One region of the Massilia sp. H6 genome, then DNA from elsewhere that is predicted to be linked to it. Evidence: predicted binding sites of a transcription regulator. Region 1 holds the regulator's gene; the other holds the start of a gene.
What was found. Region 1 encodes NrdR, which represses ribonucleotide reductase genes. Its sites were predicted from a motif close to CACNANATNTNGTG; they were not measured.
Positions count from the first base shown of each region.

Region 2: NRS07_RS17240 (ribonucleoside-diphosphate reductase subunit alpha) is a predicted target of NrdR. The motif match lies at 1,532-1,545, and genes of this name have one in related genera.

Region 1 covers NZ_CP103371.1:1,839,510-1,844,082, reverse strand. Annotated here, with positions in the region: gene NRS07_RS08210 (type IV pilin protein) at 1-433, opposite strand, end outside; gene NRS07_RS08205 (hypothetical protein) at 430-1,125, opposite strand; gene NRS07_RS08200 (PilW family protein) at 1,133-2,068, opposite strand; gene pilV (type IV pilus modification protein PilV) at 2,065-2,589, opposite strand; gene nrdR (transcriptional regulator NrdR) at 2,720-3,178, opposite strand; gene glyA (serine hydroxymethyltransferase) at 3,240-4,487, opposite strand.
Region 2 covers NZ_CP103371.1:3,856,110-3,860,682, forward strand. Annotated here, with positions in the region: gene NRS07_RS17240 (ribonucleoside-diphosphate reductase subunit alpha) at 1-1,313, opposite strand, end outside; gene NRS07_RS17245 (sigma-54 dependent transcriptional regulator) at 1,835-3,277, opposite strand; gene NRS07_RS17250 (PAS domain-containing sensor histidine kinase) at 3,290-4,573, opposite strand, start outside.

The DNA.
Region 1 (4,573 bases):
CGGTACTGTCGAAGGTCAGCACGCCGCAATCCGGATCGTCGAAGCCAGTATCTACATTTGCGGTTCCCGGCCGGGCACGCAGCACGATGCATCGGCCGATATCCTGGCCGTCGCAGGCGTAGCCGTCGAGCTCGTATGCGCTCGCTTGTGGCCGCGACCCGAGCCACCAGCGGAACTGGCGGGCGTGCGGAATGTCAGATGCCGATGAAAACGCGACATAGGTGTGGTGCTGGGCTCGGTATTGCTCCTGGCGCTGCATGGCGTCGACCAGCGCCAGCTGCGCCTCCACGCGCTGCATCCTGACCAGGTGGCTTGCGTAGCTCGGATACGCGATCGCGGCCAGGATTGCCAGGATCGCCATCACGACCAGCAGTTCGACCAGGGTGAATCCAGGGCCACCCATCCGCCCTGCACGCAGTTGTGCTCGCTTCATTGTTCCTCCGTCGTCATGGCTACGGCGTCGTGCCAGTTCGCGATTTCGCGCCAGCCGACACGTACGCCTGCTCCGCCCGGCATTCCGGGGCCAGGCGCGGCCACGCCCGCACCCGGGACTTCCAGCGCCAGCGGCTTGCGGTAATAGGCCTGGAGCGCGACCTGGGTAGTAGCGGCGCTGCCAAAGCCCAGCGCCGTGATCCGGTAGAGCAGCGCCGTCGGCGCCGACGGCATGCGTTCGATCAGGTAGCGCGGCGCTTGCGCGGCCAGGGCGCCCTGCCCGGACGGAATCAGGGCGCCAGTAAATGCGCCGAACACGACGCCGGGACCGTCGTCGTCCGCCAGCGCGGCCTGGATCACGCCGTCGCCGCCGGCGCGATGCGCGCACAGTCCGTCGTAGGGAGTGCCGCCGCGGCAACCATCGGCAAAGGCGTCCGGGCTGGCGCCGGCCAGTGCGGCGGCGCGTGCCGAGGACGGCTCGGCGCCGCCTTCGATGTCGTGTTCGGCGTCGGCCAGCGCCGCCATCGCGCTGTGCAGGGCCAGCAACCGGTCGCGCTCGTTGCTGGCGGCGAGCGCGCCATGCAGGGCGCTGCGCGCCGAGGCAATCGCGCTCAGCAGGATCGCCAGCATCAGCAACAAGGCGGTGAGCAGGACGGCCCCGCCCTGCTCGCTGCAACCGATAGGAGCGCGCATGCCGTCTTCACTCGGTGCGCGCCGGCAGCGCGATGGTGGTGGCGAAAACCTTGCGCTGGCGCGCCGCGTGGCGTCCGGCCAGTGTTGTTTCGAGCAGGCGCACTCCGGGATCGGCCAGGCCCGCCATGTCGCCGTATTCAGGCCCGAACAGGTCGTAGCGCAGGCCGGCGGTAGACGCCAACCGGCTCGGCGCCCCATGCAACAGCAAGGCCACCCGCACGCTGGCGAGTTTCTTCCAGTGGGTGCGGCGCCGCAGGTCGGCGGCGCGCTCGGCCGCGCTGGCGCCGGCCAGCAGCAGTGCGGCGTCGAGCCCGGCCAGGGTGCTGGCGTTGACATAGCGCTCCGGCGCGCCGTCGGCGTCGAGATCGAGCCCGTACAGCACCTGGAAGCTGTCCACCGCCCCCACCACCGCATGGGCCGACCAGTTGCTGGCGCCGCGGTACTTGCAGCGCAATTCGGCCTGGCCCTGGGCATTTCGCGCAACATAGAAAACGCTCCAGCCTTCTCGATCGCGGTGCACCGAGAAGCCCGCGCAATCGAGCGTGCTGCCATCGCCCGCGGGCGGCGCGCCGCTGCCGGGATAGCGCACTGCCAGCACGTCGCTACCGTGCACCGCGCTGGCGATCGGGTGGTCGATGGCGAATCCGGTCTGCGCCACCCTGCGCGCGTCCAGGCCGGACAGCCGCGCCGGGGCGTCGGCTGCCGGTCCGCCCATGTCGCGCTCCCAGTCGACAAAGGTCGATTGCCGCACCGCGCGCGCCATCGCCTCGAGCGCGTAACGTCCGGCGTCGTCCATGGCGGCCGTGTCGGCCTGGGCGGCGAACGCGCGGGTGGCCCAGATGAACAAGCTGCCCGCGGTCAGCAGCACGCCCAGGCCAACCGTCATGGCGACCAGCAGTTCGGCCAGCGTCATGCCTTGCTGGTGCTGGCTGGCGACGCTCATCGCAGCACCGTTACATAGCCCGGGGCGCCCAAGGTTCCGTGCCAGCCCAGCTTGACGACCGGCAGCGCGCCGGCATCGTTGTCGCAGCTCCAGCGAAAGCGGCTGGCGGCACTGTCCCAGGGCGCGCCGTCGCGGCACACCGTGATGCGCCCGCCAGGAAACTGCGCGTGCAGCGCCCGGCGTAGCTCAAGCAGGTCGAATGCGGCCAGTTGCGCAGGGGTGCAGCTACTGCTGCCAAAGCACGGCAGTGACGTACTGGGCGCACCGTCGGCGGCATCGTAGCGAAAGCCCAGATAGGGATTGACGGCGTCGGGCAAGCCGGCGATGGTGGCATTGGCGCGCATGCGCGCCGCCAGCGAGGCGGCCAGCTGCGCGGCCTCCGAGCTCAGGGCCGCGTGCTGGCGCAAGCGCTGCGCGGTGAGCTGGGTGGCGCCGGCGCCGGCGATGCCAACCGCGAGCACGAACAGCGCTACCAGCACTTCGACCAGCGTGAACCCGCGGGTTTGTCTCTGCGCCTGCACGGTTGCCTCCCCTGGTCAGCATCGAAAACATCTGCGAGCTGCGACCTTATCAGGCGAGCATCTGCCAGCCGTGAGCTGGCACAATCGTAACTGGGGAACCGATGAGCGGCGTGCTTGACGCCCGGGAGACTTACTTGCGCGGATGGCCGACTTCGGCCAGCGCTTCCTGGAATTCGGCCAGGTCTTCAAAGTTCTTGTAGACCGAGGCGAAGCGGATATAGGCGATCTTGTCGAGCCGCTTGAGCTCTTGCATTACCAGCTCGCCGACGTAGCCGGTGTCGACTTCGCGCCGGCCACTGGTCAGCAGCTTTTCTTCAATGGTGGAGACCGCGGTATCGATCGCTTCGGCGGCCACGGGCCGCTTGCGCAGCGCCAGCATCAGGCTGCCGCGCAGCTTGTTCGAAGCGAACTCGGTACGGCTGCCGTTCTTCTTGACGATGATCGGCATCGACAATTCGATGCGCTCGTAGGTGGTGAAGCGCTTGTCGCATTTCCCGCAGCGCCGGCGCCGGCGAATGGCGTCCCCTTCCTCGGACACGCGCGTGTCCAGGACCTGGGTATCTTCGTGCTGGCAGAACGGACATTTCATGGCGCCGGGGGTTCTTCAAAGGGGGCCGCGCTTGCCACAGGCGCGTGCGGCCCCGGGTTGCTTACTTGGCGTAGACCGGGTACTTGTCGGTCAGCTGCTTGACTTCTGCCTTGACACGCTCGATGGTCGCGGCGTCGTGCGGGTTATCCAGCACATCGGCGATCAGGTGGCCCACCTTGACGGCATCGTCTTCCTTGAAGCCGCGGGTGGTAAAGGCCGGGCTGCCGAGGCGGATGCCCGAGGTGACGAAGGGCTTCTGCGGGTCGTTCGGGATGCCATTCTTGTTGCAGGTCATGTGCGCCTGTCCGAGGATGGCTTCGGCTTCCTTGCCGGTCAGGCCTTTCGAGCGCAGGTCGACCAGCATTACGTGCGACTCGGTGCGGCCCGAAACAATGCGCAGCCCGCGCGCGGTCAAGGTATCGGCAAGCGCCTTGGCATTCTTGACCACCTGCTGCTGGTAGGTCTTGAATTCCGGCATGAGGGCCTCTTTGAAGGCCACGGCCTTGCCGGCAATGACGTGCATCAGCGGACCGCCCTGGATGCCAGGGAAGATCGCCGAATTGATCTGCTTCTCGAACTCGGCCTTCATCAGGATGATGCCGCCGCGCGGACCGCGCAGCGACTTGTGCGTGGTCGACGTCACGAAATCGGCATGCGGCACCGGGTTCGGATATTCGCCGGCGGCGATCAGGCCGGCGTAGTGGGCCATGTCGACCATGAAATAGGCGCCGACTTCCTTGGCGATGCGTGCGAAGCGCTCGAAGTCGATTTTCAGGGCGAACGCGGAGGCGCCCGCGATGATCATCTTCGGCTTGTGCTCGCGCGCCAGCGCTTCCATCGCCTCGTAGTCGATGTCTTCTTCGGGCGTGAGGCCGTAGGAGACGACATTGAACCACTTGCCCGACATGTTCAGCGCCATGCCATGGGTCAGGTGGCCGCCCTCGGCCAGCGACATGCCCATGATGGTGTCGCCTGGCTTGAGCATGGCGAAGAACACGCCCTGGTTGGCCTGCGAGCCGGAGTTCGGCTGCACGTTGGCCGCTTCCGCGCCAAACAACTGCTTCAGGCGGTCGATCGCCAGCTGCTCGGCAACGTCGACGAATTCACAGCCGCCATAGTAGCGCTTGCCCGGGTAGCCTTCGGCATACTTGTTGGTCAGCTGCGAACCCTGCGCTTGCATGACCGCCGGCGAGGTGTAGTTCTCGGACGCGATCAGTTCGATGTGGTCTTGCTGGCGCTGGTTTTCCTTCTGGATGGCATCCCACAAATCCGGGTCGACGTTAGCCAGCGTGTGATCTTTTGCAAACATGTAAAACTCCAATCGAGAGAAATACCAGGCAACGGGCCGGTCCGGCGTTCGGGTGCGGACGGGCAGGCGCAAGGCAGCCGCCCGGC
Region 2 (4,573 bases), 2.0 Mb from region 1:
TGGTTCACCGCCACGGCGGTGTCGTTGACCACTTTCAGGAACGGGACCACGCCCTGCGACTTGCCGTTGGTGCCCTTGATGCGCGAGCCCAGTGCGCGGACCGGGGTCCAGTCGTTGCCCAGGCCGCCGGCAAACTTCGACAGCAGTGCGTTTTCCTTGATGGCGTCGTAGATGCCTTCCAGGTCGTCGCCGACCGTGGTCAGGTAGCACGAGGACAGCTGCGAGCGGCGGGTGCCCGAATTGAACAGGGTCGGGGTCGAGCTCATGAAATCAAAGCTCGACAGCAGGTTGTAGAACTCGATCGCGCGCGCTTCGCGGTCGGCTTCGCGCAGGGCCAGGCCCATCGCGACGCGCATGTAGAAGGCCTGCGGCATCTCGATGCGGGTCTCGCGCACGTGCAGGAAATAGCGGTCGTACAGGGTCTGCAGGCCGATATAGCCGAACTGCAGGTCGCGGTCGGCGACGATGGCCTTGGCCAGGCGCTCGAGGTCGTACTTGCCCAGTTCTTCGTCCAGCAGTTCGTTGGCGATGCCCTTGGCGATGTATTGCGGGAAGTAGGTGATGTACTCAAGCGCGGCGCCGGCCTGCGGCACTTCGCGGCCGAACACTTCTTTGCGGATGGTATGCAGCAGGATGCGCGCGGTGACCTGGCTGTAGGCCGGGTCTTTTTCCATCAGGGCGCGGGCGGCCAGGATGGCCGACTTGTGCAGCTCTTCGACCGGCACGCCGTCGTACAGGTTCTTCAGGGTCTCGGCGACGATCGCGTCGGCGTCGACATGCTTTTCCAGGCCGGCGCAGGCGGCGCCCACCAGGCCGTACACGGCGTTCATGTCAAGCGGCAGGCGCTGGCCGCCGTCGATCACGTGGATCTGCGGCGCGGCCACGGCGGCGCCACCGAGCGCTTCCTTGGCGGCGCGGCGCTCTTCCATGCGCTTGGCGCGGTACAGCACGTATTCGCGCGCGACATCATGCTCGCCCGAGCGCATCAGCGACAGTTCGACCTGATCCTGCACGTCTTCGATATGGAAGGTGCCACCGTTCGGCTGGCGGCGCACCAATGCAGCTACGACATTTCCGGTCATCTGTTCCACCAGGTCGCGGATACGGGCCGAGGCAGCGCCCTGCCCGCCAGCGATGGCAAGAAAGGCCTTGGTCATGGCGACCGAGATCTTGTGCGGCTCGAAGGCGACCACGGCGCCATTGCGGCGGATCACGCGGTAGTCGCCGCGCGCCACGATCTCTGCCGGCGAGGCATTGGCTGCCGCGCCGGAGGCGGCGTGGGGATTGATCGACATGTCTTGTGCTGTTTGCATTGAGCCTCCAGGGTGGGCAGATGACTGCCGCCAAATATAGTTACCAGGATCTTGCGTAGCAAGACCACAATTTTTAGGAATTCATAGCAAAGCGATGCCCCGCCAGCCGGAACGCCTTCTGGCAACCAGGTATGCAGGGTAAGGAAATCGCTGTGGAATCAGTCGCTTGCAGAGCAAGCCTCACGTCGGGAGTGAACACGTTTCTTCTGGCTCACTACCACTACATCTAGTGTTCGACGTTGATATGAGACTAATTGTAGTACCTGACCCAGGTCACGGCAAGTAAAGAACCTCGCAATATTTTGCGTTTTTTTGAGTGCGTGGGCTTGACAATGAAGTAGCGCCGGAAGCACGGGGGATGTGAGGTGAGTGAGCGCTAACCTAGTGCGAGGGGGCTGCTTAAAGCGTCATCAGCCGCATGCGCACCGCATTGATCTGATGCGTTTTGCACTGGCGAAAAGACAACATCGAAACATCGCCTCTGCCGGCTGGCCGTGCGCTGCCCGCGCCGCGAACAGCGCTCAAGCGTTATCTTCCGGCGCCGAAATCTCCAGCTTCTGCATCTGGTAGCGCAGCTGGCGCACGCTGATCCCGAGCAGCGCCGCGGCCTGCGTCCGGTTGAACTGGGTTTGCTGCAGCGCGCGCCCGATGATGTCGCGCTCGACCTGGATCAGGTAGTCGGGCAAGCTGGCGGGCAAGCCGTTCGGGCCGAGCCCGGCCGGCGCCGGCGCCGCCTCGATCGGCGCTGGCGCCGGCGCCGGTGGTGCTACTGCCGCAGTCGCCGCGGCCGGCACCGGCTCGCGTCCCGCCTCGCCCGGACGCGCCGCCTTCAGCGACAAGTCCCCTACTTCGATCACGCCGTCGTTGGCAAACGCCAGCGCCCGCTCCAGCACGTTCTCGAGTTCGCGGATATTGCCGGGGAAGGAATAGGCGCGCAGCGCGTCCAGCACGCCGGGCCCGAGCGCGGCTTGAGCAGGTCCGGCCAGGCGCGCCAGCACCGCGTCCACCAGCGGCGGCAAATCATCGATGCGCTCGCGCAGCGGCGGCAGCGACAGCTCGATCACGTTCAGGCGGTAGAACAGATCCTGCCTGAAGCGGCCCAGTTCCACGCAGCGGGCCAGGTCCTGGTGGGTGGCGCTGATGATGCGCACGTCCACCGGCTCCTCGCTGGTGGCACCGATCTTGCGCACCCGCCGCTCCTGGATCGCACGCAGCAGCTTGACCTGCATCGCCAGCGGCAGGTCGGCCACCTCGTCGAGCATCAGGGTGCCGCCATTGGCGGCCTGGAAAAAGCCGTCGCGTTCCTCGGCCGCGCCGGTAAAGGCACCCTTGCGATAGCCAAAGAACTCCGCTTCCATCAGGGTTTCGGGAATCGCGCCGCAGTTCACCGCGACGAACGGCTTGGCCGCCCTCGAACTCTGGGCGTGGATTTCACGGGCGGCGAGCTCCTTGCCGCTGCCCGACTCGCCGGTGATCGAGATCGGCGCGTTCGAGCGCGCCAGCCGGCCGATCTGGACCCGCAGCGACTGCATCGCCGGCGAATTGCCGATCATGCGCGAACCGGGCACCACGCCGTCGGGCTGCGCCGGCGCCGCCTCGAGCAGGCGCAGGGCCGAGCGCACCATCACGCGCAGCGCATCGAGCGCCACCGGCTTGGAAATGTAGTCGAAGGCCCCCGCCTTGAGCGCGACCACCGCGTTCTCGGCGCTGCCATAGGCGGTGATCACGGCAATCGGCGTTGCCTTGGGCGAGGCATGCACTTCGCGCACCAGCTCCAGCCCCAGGCCATCGGGCAGGCGCATGTCGGTCAGGATCAGCGCGTAGTCGCGCTCCTCGAGCAGCGCGCGCGCCTGGCGCAGCGTAGCCGCGCTATCGACGTCCAGCCCCATCTTGAGCAGGGTGATCTCGAGCAGTTCACGCAGGTCGGCTTCGTCGTCGACCACCAAAATGCGGGGTGCGGTCATGATTATTTCTACCTATATATAGTGCGGGCCGCCGGAGGACGCGGCCTGGGGCGGCTGGGCGAAGCTGATCACGAAGCGTCCGCTCGCCCTGCGCTCTCCGGCCGCGGCAGCGTCGAAACGGTATTCGTAGTCGAGCTTCGCATCATTGTTCAGGCACAGCTCGCGCGCCAGGTACAGTCCCAGGCCGGTGCCCTTGCTCGAGGTCGTGTAGAAGGGCTCGAACAGGTGGGCGCGTACTTCCGGGGTGATGCCGGGGCCGTCGTCCTGCACGTGCAGCTCGGTGCGCCCGGCGGCGTCGCGCGCCGGAAAGATGCGGATGCTGGCGGGCGCCCGGCTGGCATAGCGAATCGCGTTGCCCAGCAAATTAAGCAGCACTTCGTGCAGGTGCAGCGGGTCGAAGCGCACCGCGCTCTTGCCGGGGTCGCCCACATAAACGATCTCATCGGCCAGGTCATGGGTTTCGCAGAACTCGGCTTTGAGCTCGGCCAGGAAGCTGGCCAGCTGCAGCGGCTCCCCGTTCGGCTGGACCTTGCGCGAGAGCTGCAGGATGTCTTCGACCATCCGGTTCACGCGGGCGACGTTGTCGCCGACGATCTTCAGCAGCCGCATCTCGGCCGGGCCGTGCAGGTCCTCGGCCAGCAGCGCGGTGGCGTGGCCGATGGCCGACAGCGGATTGCGCACCTCGTGGGCGATGCTGGCGGTGAGGCGCCCCATCGAGGCCAGCTTGAGCTGCTGCGCCTGGTTCTCGATGGCGCTCACGTCCTGCATGAAGACCACGCTGCGCCCCAGCGCCACGCCGGCGGTATCGACCCGCGCGAAACGCAGCTTCAGGTGCGCCGGCTGGTCGCGCCGGCCGCGCAGCGGGCCGGCATCTTCCTGGTAAGGCTTGACGGTCACGAAGGCGGCGCCCTCCATCGGGGCTTGCAACCAGGCGGCAAAGGCCTGCGCCACCGGTTCCAGCCCGGGGGCCTCGCCGAGCCGGAAACTGGCGGCCTCGCCGTCGAGGCCGAGCATGCCGCGCGCGGCCGGATTGCCGGTGAAGACCGCGCCGTCGTCGCCAACCACCAGGATGCCATCGCCGACGTCGGCGATGACGATCCCGTTGATCAGCTGCTGGATGCGCAGGTCGGTGCCGCGCTGGGCAGCGAGCTCTTCTTGCTTGATCAGGCGCGCGGCCAGCCGGTTGATCACCAGCACGCCGGCGAAAAAGGCGGCGCCGTACAGGCCGGCCTGCATCAAGGGCGGCTGGCGTTGCAGCAGCATTAATTGCCAGACGCTCTCGCCGAGCAGGAACAG